Regions from separate parts of the Massilia sp. S19_KUP03_FR1 genome, predicted to be linked through region 1. Evidence: predicted binding sites of a transcription regulator. Region 1 holds the regulator's gene; the other holds the start of a gene.
The links. The regulator sigma-54, encoded in region 1, starts transcription at its own class of promoters, with help from an activator protein. The targets are predictions, from matches to a motif close to TGGCANGNAANCTGCTTT.
Positions count from the first base shown of each region.

Region 2: a site for sigma-54 is predicted at 1,839-1,856, ahead of V6M87_RS14430 (PEP-CTERM sorting domain-containing protein). Genes of this name have one in related genera too.

Region 1 covers NZ_JAQQPS010000014.1:163,291-170,528, forward strand. The annotation lists gene V6M87_RS17000 (KpsF/GutQ family sugar-phosphate isomerase) at 1-320, shown strand, start outside; gene V6M87_RS17005 (KdsC family phosphatase) at 320-859, shown strand; gene lptC (LPS export ABC transporter periplasmic protein LptC) at 875-1,486, shown strand; gene lptA (lipopolysaccharide transport periplasmic protein LptA) at 1,535-2,125, shown strand; gene lptB (LPS export ABC transporter ATP-binding protein) at 2,125-2,880, shown strand; gene V6M87_RS17025 (RNA polymerase factor sigma-54) at 2,884-4,374, shown strand; gene hpf (ribosome hibernation-promoting factor, HPF/YfiA family) at 4,439-4,792, shown strand; gene V6M87_RS17035 (hypothetical protein) at 4,874-5,833, shown strand; gene V6M87_RS17040 (PAAR domain-containing protein) at 5,842-6,105, opposite strand; gene V6M87_RS17045 (hypothetical protein) at 6,127-7,238, opposite strand, start outside.
Region 2 covers NZ_JAQQPS010000011.1:211,722-218,959, reverse strand. The annotation lists partial or broken gene V6M87_RS14440 (RHS repeat-associated core domain-containing protein) at 1-276, shown strand, start outside; gene V6M87_RS27265 (Imm74 family immunity protein) at 280-531, shown strand; gene tnpA (IS66 family insertion sequence element accessory protein TnpA) at 797-1,129, opposite strand; gene V6M87_RS27260 (DUF3761 domain-containing protein) at 1,128-1,439, shown strand; gene V6M87_RS14430 (PEP-CTERM sorting domain-containing protein) at 1,920-2,885, shown strand; gene V6M87_RS14425 (bifunctional 2',3'-cyclic-nucleotide 2'-phosphodiesterase/3'-nucleotidase) at 3,300-5,411, shown strand; gene V6M87_RS14420 (tetratricopeptide repeat protein) at 5,461-6,213, shown strand; gene V6M87_RS14415 (ATP-binding protein) at 6,457-7,238, shown strand, end outside.

The sequences.
Region 1 (7,238 bases):
CCTTGCTCGAAGCGCTGGTCGAAATCAGCCAGAAGGGCATGGGCATGACGGCCGTGGTCGACGCCGACCAGCGCCCCCTCGGCGTATTCACCGACGGCGACCTGCGCCGCTTGATCGCCGGCGACCACGATTTTTCCAGCATCGTCATGCGCGATGTCATGCACGCCAACCCGCGCAGCGTGCAGGCCGAGCAGCTGGCGGTCGACGCGGTGGCCATCATGGAAGAATTCCGCATCAACCAGATGCTGGTGGTCGATACCGCCGGCGTGCTGGTCGGTGCCCTGCATATCCACGACCTGACCCGTGCAAAGGTGATCTGATGATGTCGACCCCTCCACTTGCTCACATCGAGCGCGCGAAACGCATCAAAGTCATGATCTTCGACGTCGACGGCGTGCTCACCGACGGCAGCCTGACCTATAGCGCCGACGGCGAAGTGAGCAAGACCTTTTTTGTCCTTGACGGCCTGGGTATCCAGCTGCTGGCCAAAACCGGGGTCGTCACGGCCATCATCAGCGCGCGCAAATCGGTCATCGTGGTGAAACGCGCCGCCGATCTCGGCATCGCCCACGTCTACCAGGGCATCCACGACAAGCGCGTCGCCTTTGCCCAGCTGCTCGAGGCGACCGGCGTCACGGCCGATGAATGCGGCTACATCGGCGACGACGTCATCGACCTGCCGCTGCTCACCAAGGTCGGCTTTGCGGTGGCCGTGCCGAGCGGTCATGCGGACGTGCAGCATCGCGTCCACTACGTCACGCGCGCGGCCGGCGGCCGCGGCGCCGTGCGCGAAGTGTGCGATCTCGTGATGCGCGCCCAGGGCACGTATGATGCGGCGCTTGCGCCTTATTACGCGTGATTGGTTACTGAGCCCATGCCCAACAGCCAAAAAAGTCATTCCAAGCGCACCGCGCACCGCTGGCCCCTGATCGGTCTGATGCTGGGCGCTGTGTTCCTGGCGCTGGGCAGCTTCTGGCTGGTGCAGGTGACGCAGGACCAGGGCGAACAGAACGTCGACGTGAAATCGAGCGAGCCCGATTACATCGTCGAAAACTTCAGCTACGTGCGCATGTCGCCCGCCGGCCTGCCGCACTACGTGCTTTCCGGCGCCAGGCTGTCGCACCGGCCCGATACCGATGTCTCTGACATCGACAAGCCGGTGATGCGCAGCATGACTCCCGGCCGTCCGAGCATGACCGTCACGTCCAAAACGGCGCAGGTGCTGCATGAGCAGAACCAGGTCGACATGAAGGGCGACGTGGAAGTGCTGCGCCCCGCCTCTGGCAAGACGCAGGCGCTGCAGATTCACAGTCAGGCGCTGAGCGCCTTGCCGGACGATGAAATCGTCAAGACCGATCAACCGGTCGAGATCCTGCTCGGCACGTCCAGGCTGACGGGCGTCGGCATGCTGGCCAATAATGCAACGCAGAAGCTGCACGTGGTCAGCCAGGGCCAGATCGTGTCGCAGCCGCGGACGCCAAAATAATTCAACGATAAAAACCGACACATGCCCTTTGAACCAGGATTGATTCCCATGAAAAAAATCTTCGCCGCCGCCGTGCTGTCGCTGCTTGCCTTCCATGCCAGCGCCGAAAAGGCCGACTCGCTGAAACAGGCCGTGATCGACTTCGATTCGGCCGACGTCGACGAAGTGACGCAGACCCGCATCCTGACCGGCAACGTGATCCTCACGCGCGGCACGCTGATCATGAAATCGGAAAAGGCCGTGCTGCAGGCGTCGGCCGACGGTTACATGAGCGTCACGCTCACCACCGTGCCGGGCAAGATGGCCACATTCCGCCAGAAGAAGGACGGCGGCCCGGACCTGTGGGTGGAGGGGCAGGCCCAGCGCATCGAATACGACGAGCGCACCGAGATGGCCAAGCTGTTTAACAACGCGACCGTGAAAAACCTGGAAGGCACGCGCCTGTCGAACCAGGTCGATGGCGAATTCATTTCCTACGACAGCCGCAAGGAAGTCGCGCTGGTGCGCAATGACGTCAGTGGCGAGAGCCGTGTCGGCAAAGGCCGCGGCACGCTGATCCTGGCACCCCGTAAAACGGCGGCCGCCGCAGCTGCGGCCCCAGCCCCAGCCCCAGCCCCAGCCCCAGCGGGTAAGAAATAATGGCGGAAATTGACAGCGGCAGCACCCTGATCGTGCGGGGGCTGCAGAAGAGTTATGGCAAACGTTTGGTGGTACGCGACGTGTCGCTGCAGGTCAAATGCGGCGAAGTGGTTGGTTTGCTGGGCCCGAACGGCGCCGGCAAAACCACGTCGTTCTACATGATCGTCGGCCTGGTGCCGTCGGACGCCGGCGCCATCGAAATCAACGGCGTCGACATCTCCAGCCTGCCGATTCACCGGCGCGCCGTCATGGGCTTGTCCTATCTGCCGCAGGAAGCGTCGGTGTTTCGCAAGCTGACCGTCGAAGACAATATCCGCGCCGTGCTCGAACTGCAGACCGTGGACGGCAAGGCGCTGTCGAAGGCCCAGATCAACGATCGCCTCGACACCTTGCTGGCCGACCTGCAGATCGAAAAACTGCGCGAGAACCAGGCCATGTCGCTGTCCGGCGGTGAACGGCGGCGCGTTGAAATTGCGCGCGCGCTGGCCACCAATCCGCGCTTCGTGCTGCTCGACGAACCGTTCGCCGGGGTCGACCCGATTGCCGTGATCGAGATCCAGCGCATTGTGCGCTTCCTGAAAGAGCGTGGCATCGGCGTCTTGATCACCGACCACAACGTGCGCGAAACGCTCGGCATCTGCGACCGCGCCTACATCATCAACCAGGGTGCGGTGCTGGCCTCCGGCCGTCCCGACGATATTATCGCGGACGAGTCGGTGCGGCGCGTGTACCTCGGCGAACACTTCCGGATGTAAGGGATGAAACAATCACTCCAGCTTCGGACCTCGCAGCACCTGGCGCTCACGCCGCAGTTGCAGCAGTCGATCCGGCTGTTGCAGCTTTCGACGCTCGAGCTGCACCAGGAGCTGGAGCAGGCCCTGTCCGACAACCCGCTGTTGGAGCGCCTCGACGACCCGCTCGACCGCTCCGTGCGGCTGCTGGGCGACGGCGCCATCAACGCACCAGGCGCGCAGAGCGAAGCCCCTCCCGCGCCAGGCAGCCAGGATGCGCCGGCGCCTGCTGAAGGCGCGGCCGAAGGTGGCGGAGAAGAGGGCGGCGGCAGCGGCGAAGAAGCGCAGGTCAGCCACGACGGCGACACTGACTGGAGCGACAGCAGCCGCGCCAAGGGCAGCGACGACGAAGAATCGCGCCCCCAGATCGAAGCGTCCGGCACCACGCTGCGCGAGCACCTGATGGAGCAGGCGCGCCTGGCGGTGCTGTCGCAGCGCGACCGCGCGCTGGTCGAAATCCTGGTCGATGGACTGGACGACAATGGCTACCTGGAGGAGTCGCTGGACGACATCCACGCGCGCCTGCCGGAAGAACTTGAGATCGATCTCGATGAACTGAAAACGGCGCTGTCGCTGGTGCAGAGTTTCGATCCCGTCGGCGTGGGTGCACGCGATGCGTCCGAATGCCTGGCGCTGCAGATCCGGCGCATGGCGGGCATCCCGATGGTTACGCGGCGCATGGCGCTGGCCATCGTCGAAAATCACCTGACCTGGTTCGCCCAGCGCGAAACCACCAAGCTGAAAAAAGCACTCGATTGCGACGATGAAGATTTGCGCGAGGCCCAAGTGGTCATCCGCGCCTGCAATCCGCACCCCGGCAACGTGTTTGCGTCGAACGTGTCGGACTTCGTCGTGCCCGACGTGGTGGTCAAGCGGGTCAAGGGCGCGTGGGTGTGCATGCTCAACCAGGACGTGATGCCGCGCCTGCGCGTGAACAGCGCCTATGCCGCCTTGCTCAAGCAGGGCAAGAGCGAAGCCCAGATGGGCGCGCAACTGCAGGAAGCGAAGTGGCTGATCAAGAACATGCGCCAGCGTTTCGACACGATCCTGCGCGTTTCCGAGGCCATCGTGGAGCGCCAAAAGAATTTCTTTTCGCACGGTGCTGTTGCCATGCGGCCACTTGTTCTTCGGGAGATTGCTGATACACTAGGTCTGCACGAGAGCACGATCTCACGTGTCACCACCCAGAAATTCATGCTGACCCCACACGGCATGTTTGAGCTGAAGTACTTTTTTGGCAGCCACGTCGCCACCGATGCGGGAGGAGAAGCATCCTCGACGGCGATCCGGGCATTGATTGTGCAACTCACAGGAGCAGAAGACCCTAAAAATCCACTTTCTGATAGCAAGATCGCGGACATGCTGGGGGAACAGGGGATGGTCATCGCGCGCCGCACGGTCGCGAAATACCGTGAAGCATTAAAGATCCCTCCTGTTACCTTGCGCAAGTCCATGTAAGGCGTTCGACCGGCGCGCATCGCGTACGGCACCGAGCGTGGCATTTCTTCAAAGGAGTTTATGTATGAATCTCACCATCAGTGGACATCATCTTGAAGTAACCCCCGCCATTCGCGAATATGTCCAGGCCAAACTGGAACGCATTCGCCGCCACTTCGATCAAGTGATCGACATCGCCGTGATCCTCACCGTCGACAATCTGACGGAAAAAGACAAACGACAAAAAGCAGAAATCAATCTTCGAATGTCCGGCAAATTGCTGCACGTCGAAAGCCTTTCGCACGACCTGTACGCCGCCGTCGATGCGCTCATCGACCGGCTCGACCGCCAGGTCATGAAATACAAGGAAAAAGTACACGAGCATGACCATCAGGCCATCAAACACCTGACTGAAGGGGGCGTTGCCGTCCCGGTGTAATGCATACCAACTGAACAGGGAAGGCGCCTCATGGGCGCCTTTTTTGCTTTCTGGTAACTTATAAATTATCATCGAAAGAACATGCTCAACAAGAAGGTTGATTCGATGATGATGTGCTTGCTTCGATGCTGCGTGCCGATACTGGCACTCACGTGGCTCACTGCTGCCGCGGCGGCGAGCGATTGGTATCCTTTCAATTGGGCGATCAAGGCGCAGCCGGGTTTCGTGACAGACAGAGTCGCCATCGTCCTGCCGGTCACACTCGACGGTAACGCGTGCAGCATGCAGCTCGACACAGCGGTAGGCACCAGCCGGTTGTATCGCTCGGGCTTGCCAGTGCGTTACGCCGCGAACGCCGGGCAGCTCGTGATCGGCCAGTTCGGCGTCGGTGCCATGCTGGGACGGCGTACCTTCAACCTGATCTACCCCGACGATGCAGCCCACCGGGAAACCGGATGCCGTTTGACCGATGTCGGCCCCCTGGTGGGCACCATCGGCAACGATCTGTTCGCGAACGGTAATCTGACGCTGGACTTGCGCCATGCCCGCTTTCGCTTTATCGAAGGCGCCGCTGCGCTCGTCGCAACGGATGCGAATAGCGTGCCCTTCACGATGACGACCAGTGAGGAAGGGCATGGGCAGGTCCCGCTCATCGAAGTCACGCTCGCTGACCGGCGCCGCGTTTCCCTGATCGTCGACACCGGCAGCGCGCCTGCACAATTGATTGTGTTTCACGAACCTGATTGGCTGGCGCTGGTAGGGCCAGCCGGCGCACGCGATGCGGTGGCGGTAACAACGATGTCGTGGAATCATCCGATGCTCTGTCGCACGGCACCGATCCGCGCTGCGTTCCATATCGGGCCGATTGGGCTAGGTACCGGTACCGGGGCATCGTTCTGCACGATTGACAAGCAGCCGGCATTTGGGGGCTCGAGCCTGTTCGGCACGATCGGCATGGTGCCTTTCCAGGATCAAGCGATCACCTTCGACTATGTCGGGCAGCGTTTCCTGATCACGGCGCCTGATGTGCACCTTTTTTGATTCTGCGCTCAGCCGCAGCCGCTCTTCGGCACGGTTGACATCAGCGTCGCGCCACAGCTCGTGGCGTGGCCCTCGAACGCAACCGGTACGCCGTCGATCAGGACATGCGGATCGCCCTCGGCGATCACACATACTTCATGGCCTTTCATCGGACAAAAGCAGCGGTCGCCCTTGCGCGCCACTGCAACGCCCATCGCGGTCGTATTAGGCGCGGCGGCGACGACCTTGCCGCCATGGCTGGTTGGATCGTTCAATCGAATCACGCGACGCATGGCATGTCCTTTCGTGGTGGGTCACTGCGAAAAACCTTGCGGGTAGCGCGGTGCATCATGGCGCAAGCCCCACCACGGCAAATAGGCATGGTTGCCGCCCCGGGCGCGGAACCAGGGTGCGCCGGGCACGATCGGCCGCACGACGGGCGGCGGCAGCACGACCGTGGCGGTAAGCTCCTCCTGGTCGGTGGTGCCGGCCACCAGCACGTTCTTGCCGAAGTGGTTAGCGTAGGCAATCGCCAGCGCGAGATTCGTGAGGGCCGTGCCTGCCCCCATTTCGCCAAGCAGGGCGGGGGTATTGAAGGTCTGCTTCATGAAGTCGAGTTCGGGGACTTCTTCGGTCATGGTGCGGGCCAGCACGGCAAGGCGGTCGGACGAGTCGCGGTGCAGGTTGGCAGCGTCGTGGATGACGAAGCCGATCGAGGTTTTCTGGATGCCGGCGTTCGCGGCGGCCTTGTCGAGCGCGGCTTTCCAGACTTGCAGGGGGCGTGACTGGCCGTTGTCGCTTGCCTCGAATGCGCTGGCTTTTCTGACGGCGGGGTAGGGCAGCCATGCCAGTGATGCGCGGTCAGTTTTATAGTCTTGGCCGGCCAGGACGAGCAGGACCATGTTCTCGTTGATTTGCGCATCCTTGGGGTGACTAGGGGCGTCCCAGTTCATTACCCAGACCGTTTCGTCAGGGTGCAGTTGCAGATAGTCGAGGCCTGCCGCGAGCGAGGTAAAACCGGCGTTCGGTCCTCCCATCTTGATGCGCACGTCAGGTGGGGTGCTTCGGGTCCAGGAATTCGGGAAGCTTTTGCTTCCGATATCAAAGCTGTCGATGATGCTATCGCGCGTAACGGCAGCAGCATCGACTTGATCAAGCTTCCCGTCAGGAAGAGCATATTCCACGTGGATGCCGGCAAGCTCCCGCCAAGTGGCTTTATCCTTCAATGAATGTGCATTATAGAAATAGTCGGAATCGCTGAAATAGATGTCTCGGAATAAATTGGTTATTTGTTCGATATATTGATAGTGGTAATACTTGAAGCTTGCTTTCCCATTGTTTCCATCCGCTATATAGGATATTGCTTGCAAAGAGCTATATTTTTTTGGGTTCGATATTACTTTGTCGTCATCTTTATTCGGGCCGA
Region 2 (7,238 bases), on a different contig from region 1:
GGAACGACGCTTGAAATGTTAATTGATAAACACAAGATCGGAATGCCAACTTGGGACGACAAGAATCCAGTTGTTGTAAAAGAATGGGGCGAAATGTCTCGTGCCTATGCCCAAGGCACGTGCGGACTCGTACGAGGCGTCGTAGGACAAGATTTGCGGCCGAACAATATCTGGGAGGGTTATGAGAAAGGAGCGCTCATGAAAAACCCCTCAGTCGATCAAATCGATATTGTTGACCCGAAATTCGGAAATTCGAAAACGATTTTTAAGAGGTAATGTATGAATTTTGAAGTCACTCACGTCTCACGAGGAGACATACGGTTGAAGAGCGAAGACAAGCATGTACGTGTTCTAGGGGAGGCGCTCGTTGCCTTGGCGCCGAACGAACCAGGCTACGTGATCTATTTGAATTCATTGAACAAATGGGAGGTGCCACCGAACGTTACCTTGACTGAAACCGAGAAGCGAGATGTCGTTAGCGCAATTCGAAAACATTTTCAGGATTGCGGCTCGGTTATCGAGTTCGAATAGTAATGCAGTATAAACAATTCCGTTCTTAATAAAACAGATAGACTGCGTTCGTGGCGCCTGAAGTGGGAGCGACTTAACGTCAGCTATGACCTCCGTGCCTTTCAGGCAGACATTTATATGAAGCCTCGGTGAGGTTGCTCGACAGGCAGGTCGGCATCTGTTTTGAAACCGGCAACGGCAGGATAAAAGGCAAATTTCAGGAAAACGTTCCGGAGAAGCAACGCCAGGGAGCGCTACCTGTCGGGCTGTATCGGTAACCGGTGCATCAGCGCGCTCCCGCGTGGGACTGCTCGAGGGCCAGCAGCCAACACGGCGAAGGTAGTGCCGCCAGCTCCAGGCGCAGGGCGGAGCGCAGCACCAGCGTGCATGGACACGTTGCCGCGTCCGCTGACACGTCCAGCACGCGCAAGGCGACGAACTTGCCCGGCGCCGCAACACCGCCGCCGGCGCTGTCCGCGGCGGCCAGTTGCACCTTGCGCCGCCAGTAGTACAGCGATGCCAGCGCAAGCCCGTGCTGGCGCGGGTACTCGCTCGCCGCGCCGCCGTCGCGGCGCAAAGCCTCAACGTGTGATGTCCAGAATTCAGTGTCGCCTTCCATGCTTGCTCCCATTCAAATTGAAAGGGCAAGCACGCGGAACGCAGAATCAAGCGGCAAGGCTGTGGTTCATGCATCGCTTACCTTCAGTCAACACCGTCGGGGCACCTGCTCACGCCATGGAGGGGTTAGCCGCTGGCTATGGATAGCTGCGCGGCGTCGTTGGCGACGCGATCAGTGCGTTCAAGCTTTGTTTCGACAAAACTTCATCGAAGTAGTTCGGAAATGTCGTTTTGCCAGACCGGCCCCCGCTTCCTCAATCCTGATGTATCGATCAAGCAACAGCGCCGGCGTCGAATGCGCCTTCGTTTAAAAAGGCGGCTTAGCGGCTGCTGACGCGACAAATAGCCCGACGACCATCGTTTACCAGACTTGACCCCGCCTCGTGCTGGATGCCGGGCTTGGGCGCTCGCCTCGCTTACGGCCGCAATATCGGCGCCTACCTCAGCGGCAACGTGTTAGACAGGCGTTTCGGCCGCTGCCGGGCCCGGAAGTCGCAGGCTTGCGGCCGACCTCATGCTGATCGAGAACACATGTCAAAGCCTGCCATCGAACCGGCCGATTTTCGGATTGACGTTACATGTGAAACACCGTTTGTTACATGTTGCTGTCGAGAATTTTTACAGTGCCAGAGATTTGGTGGCGTATCGCTTTAATAATAAATTTTGCAAGTCATTGATTTTATGCATTAGTTTTCCGAGCTTTATGCGCCTGGCATGATCATTGCTATTTCCATGTGGAAACTAACGTAATGTCCGGTCACTTACAACTTGGGAAAATGATGAAATTTAATATGACGAATCTGATGGCAGCTGCATGCATTGCGTGCTTTGGCATGGGCACAGCCCAGGCATCGCTGGCCACACTGCAAACGTATATCGGCAATGTCGGCTACTCCTCAGATGGCTTTGGCTCGACGTCGCAGAGCGGCATGATCTCCGCGCTGGTGCCGGTTGGATCGACCGTGTTGTCCGCTTACTTGTATACCAGCACAAACGGCAATAGCACGCTCAGTGGCGTCGGCGGCACGCTTGCTGGTAGCGCCGTCACGTACACTTCGTTGGGTACGGCGGGCGACTCCCTGACCGCAGGGCGTACCGATGTCACCAGTATCATCAAACCACTGATCGACGGCGGTGCGGGCGGCGTCTACGATTTCGCCATTACCGAAACGAGTTACTCGCAGGATGGCGAAGCCCTGGTTGTGGTGTATTCCAACCCGCTGCTGGGCATTTCCACCGTCGGTATCATGGACGGCTTTTCGACGCCATCGGGCGATACCACTGCGATCAATTTCGCGGCACCAATCAACCCGAGTGCAGCCGGTTTTTCTGCTGAAATGATCCTGGGCGTTGGGTTCAGCTGCTGTTCCCAGGCCTCCACAGTGGCCGTCAACGGCACCACCATCACCACGGTCGCAGGCAACGACGACGACGGTGTCGGCGGGACTGCCAACGGGGCGTTGATTTCGGTCGGCGGCTTTGACGATGCCTACTCGCCGCTGTTGCCGACGTACGACGCCGACCACGAACGCTATGACATTGCACAGTACATCACTGCAGGCGATACCAGCATCGCACTGCAAACGATCAACCCTAGCGGCGACGACAATATTTTCCTGTCGGTGTTCAAGGTGACCGGCGTTGCTGCGATCAACGCGCCAGCCCCCGCCGATGTGCCGGAGCCAGGCAGCCTCGCCTTGTTCTTGATTGCGCTACTGGGCATGGGCTGCTTTGCCCGCTACGTCAAACCTTCCTGACCTCCCGGGCCGGCGTACTGCCGGCCCCGGTGCCGGGCGCCTGCGCCCGATCCCTTACCGATTGACCGGAACAGAACCGTACTTTGATGTACGCGGATGGCCCGGTCAATTTGACGTTCAGGTCGGCGCGGCGGTCGCCGTCGCGGCCCAGCTGAATCTTCTCGATGCCGCGCAGCGCCCCGTTCAGCCGCGTGCCCGCAGCAGCGCCGCTGCCGTCATCGCTGACGACGATCTCCCAGCGCCCGGACAGAGGCTCACATCTGGAAACGTCGCCCAGATGGGAGCCTCAATCCCCTTTGCCGATGGGCGCAACCCGACAAGTTTCAGCTGCTGCGAGAGTCACGTGCGTGTCATGTTGCCTTGTTATCGTTGCAACCATAATTTATTAAATTGGAGATAAGGTTGAAAACAAATATGACACTGCTGGCTGCGATGATCGCAGCCGGCCTGGCCGGTTGCGGCAGCGATTCGACGCCTGTTCCGGCGATTCCAACGGGCACAACTGTTCCGGCAATTCCAGAGGGCACGACGGTGACGCTGGCGCTCATGGAAACCACCGATATCCATGCAAACGTGATGAGCTACAACTATTACTCGCTGGCTGAAGACACCAGCCTCGGCCTGGAGCGCACGTCAACGCTGATCACCGCCGCGCGCGCAGAAAATCCTAATAATGTCTTGCTGGACGACGGCGACGTCATCCAGGGAACCTTGCTCGGCGACCTGCAATCGGTCACCAAACCGGTTGCCTGTAACGAGACCATGGCCGTGCACAAAGTGATGAACGCGATGAAGTACGATGGCGGCGGCTTCGGCAACCATGAATTCAACTACGGCTTGCAACTGCTGAGCCAGATCACGAATACCGACTTCGGTATTCCCGGCGTGACCAAACCGAGCGCGACCTGCGGCGCGCCGGCGTTCCCGCTGGTGCTGACCAATGTCACCAGCGTCGCCACTGGCAAGCCGATCGTGCAACCTTACAGCCTGCTGGCGCGCACGTTCACCGCGACGGCGCCCGATGGCAGCAAGCTAAGTGTCAAAATGAACGTCGGCATCATGAGTTTCGTGCCACCGCAGATTCTTGAGTGGGATCAGAAAAATCTGGCGGGTAAAGTGGCCGTGTCGGGGGTGCAGGAAGCCGCCAACCAATATGTGCCGGAAATGCGCAGCAAGGGTGCCGATCTGGTCGTCGCGCTGTCGCACGGCGGTCTGGATACCAGCACCTACAGCCCGAAAATGGAAAACGGCAGCTATCACCTGACCAGCACCGGTATCGATGCGTTGCTGATCGGCCACTCCCACCTTATTTTCCCTAAAGGCAAAGAGACCGGGGCGGCGGCATTGGACCCTTCATTTGCAGCCTTCCCTGCAAGCGCCAAAATCGACCCGGTCAACGGCTTTGTCAACGGCGTGCCGACTGTCATGGCGCAGAGTTGGGGCCGTCGGCTGGGCATCATCAAGATGATGCTGGCCTACAAGAGTGGCAAATGGGTCGTGCAATCAGACAAAACGACGGTGGAATCGCGTGGCTTCAAGTACACCGACGGCACCACCAATGTTGCGGCCGACGCTGCCATTGCACCGATTGTCGCCACCGAGCACGCGGCCACCATCGCGTTCGCCAAGCAGCCGCTGGGTGTGACGACGGACTTTGAAATGTCTGCCTACTTCGCACTGGCCGGCGATGTCAGCGCGATTGAATTGGTCAACCAGGCGCAACTGGCCTATGTGAAAAACTTCATCGCCACCAGCACCGATGCGACCATCGCCAGTTACAAGAATATTCCGGTGATTTCGTGCAGCGCACCGTTCAAGGCTGGCCGCAATGGTCCGTCCGACTTTACCGACGTGGCACCAGGTGCCAGCGCAGCCGCGCCTATCGGCCTGCAAGTGCGTAATCCCGGCGATCTTTACTTATATAGCAACAACAATCTGCAGGCGGTGAAGATCAAAGGTTCAGATTTGAAGGCATGGCTGGAAACGTCGGCCAAGCAATTCGGCCAGATCGATCCGGCCAACGTCAGCGAGCAGGACCTGGTGCCGACCTACGGCACGATCTACAATTACGACGTGTTCTACGCTGAAAATAATGCTCTGACATATCAAATCGACGTCACCAAGCCAGCCGGTAGCCGCGTTGTCAACCTGACCTACCTCGGAAAGCTGGTTGCCGACGGCGATGACTTCATTGTCGCTACGAACGATTACCGGGCCGGTGGCGGCGGGGCTGTGCCTGGCATCGACGGCAGCAAAACCATCATCAAATCGCCCGATGCCAACCAGACGATCGTGAGCAACTATCTGACGGCGCTGGGCACGACCAGCGGCAAGGTCACGCTCGCGGCAAACGGCAGCGCGCGCAGCTGGAGCTTCGTCAAGGTGGCGACGGCTGGCCCGGTGATCCTGCGCTCGGCGCCGGGTCATCTGGCGCTGGCCCGGAGCAGCGGCATCAGCACCATCACGGCGGAAGGTGGACTGGATGCGAGCGGCTTTGCCAAATACACAGTCGATCTGAGCAAGTAAGTTTGACTGGGCCGGCGCACGCCGGCCCTTTGAATGCGAAATTAAAAACATGCAACTCAAACACTCTCCTGGCATGACACTGGCAGCGCTACTCGCCTCCCTGTGTATGCTATGCACCCTGGCGGCCTGCCAGTCGCAGGACAAGCCAACTTCCGCCGAAATAGAAACGATAGGAATGAAGGCACGCCAGCAAAACGACGAAAATGCACGGCGGTCGCTGGTTTTATGGTCTTCGCAGAATATGCCGGTAGCGCAGCGCGAATTGGCAATCCTGTACAAAAGTGGCCCCAGTCAGCGCAGCGCAGCCTTGCGCTTGTTCGAGCAATCAGCGCGCGCGGGCGATCCGGAAGCCGCTTTCGAACTCGGCGACATGCTGCGACTTGGCGCAGTCGGCGTCGCACCGGCACCCGAGGCGTCCGTCGCGTGGTATGCAATGGCCGCGGCGCGCAAGCATGCCAAGGCAGCGCTCATGCTGGGCATGCTTTATAAAAATGGCGACGGCGTCGTTCGCGACGATGCCCAAGCGGCGTATTGGCTGGATGAATCGGGCAAGCTTGGCAATCCGCATGCCATGTTCTTGCTTTCCAATATGTACAAGGAAGGGCAAGGCCGGGCAAAAGATCTCGTCAGGGCCCGCTACCTTCTGGAGCAAGCCGCCGAACACGAATACCCGCCCGCTATCCAGGAACTGGCCATGATCGTTCAATTGGGCGACAAGTTCAGTGCAAAAAATGAACGCCACGCCGGCGACCTGATGAAAGAAGCGACCGAGCACCGCCACAATAACTGGAATCGCTTTTGATGGGCGTGTGATGCGGGATCGGCCGTCAGCGCAAGTCGCCGCGCCGGTCCGACGGCGCTCTGCTGACCATGAAAGTGACGTGGCCGGGTCGGCCGGCGAAGGTGGCGCCGCCGCGCACTGCCGAAGACAAAATTATTTTTTGCATGGCCCCATCCTGATGAGTCATGCACCGTGAATTGACGTATAGTTCCTAGAAGAAATAATCAGTTTGAAAGCGGACCAGCACCTCGAAAGGCGATCGCCATGCAATTCGAAGAGTTCGATTTTTCCAGCGCGAAGCCAGCGCAGCCCCCTGCAAATACGGGTGCAGAAGCCTTGCCACTGCAACGATTTCAGTACCTCGTCGACAATACCCCGGCGATCATCTACTGCACCGTTCCCAGCGGCGATTTCAAGATGACCTTCGTCAGCAACAATGCCGTCCATGTGCTCGGTTACCACCCCGAGCAGATGCTGGCCGATCCGAATTTCTGGTTCGACCATATTCATCCCGACGACGCCCCGCAGATTTTTTCCAGCCTGGCGCTGATTTTTAGCCAGGGCCAGCGCAGCTACGATTACCGCTTCCGCATCCACGACGGCAGCTACCTGTGGATGCACGATACGCTGCGCCTGATCCGCGACGAAAACGGCGTGCCGCTCGAAGTGATCGGCTCGCTGACCGACATCACGCTGCGCAAGCATATGGAAGAAGACCTGAAGGTCAAAGGCATCGAGCAACAAGCGCTGATTGCCGAGTTGCGCAGCGCCCACGAACAGCTGCTGCAATCGGAAAAGATGGCGTCGATCGGCCAGCTGGCGGCGGGCATCGCCCACGAAATCAACAACCCGGTCGGTTTTGTGAACTCCAACATGGGATCGCTGAAAAGCTATGTCGAAACGCTGCTCGATGTGATCGACCGCTACGAACACGAGGCGGCGCCGTATCCGCCGCTGGCGGCGCACATCGCGGCGGTGCGCGAACAGGTAGACCTGGCGTTTTTGAAAAGCGACGTGGTCGACCTGGTGGCCGAATCGATGGACGG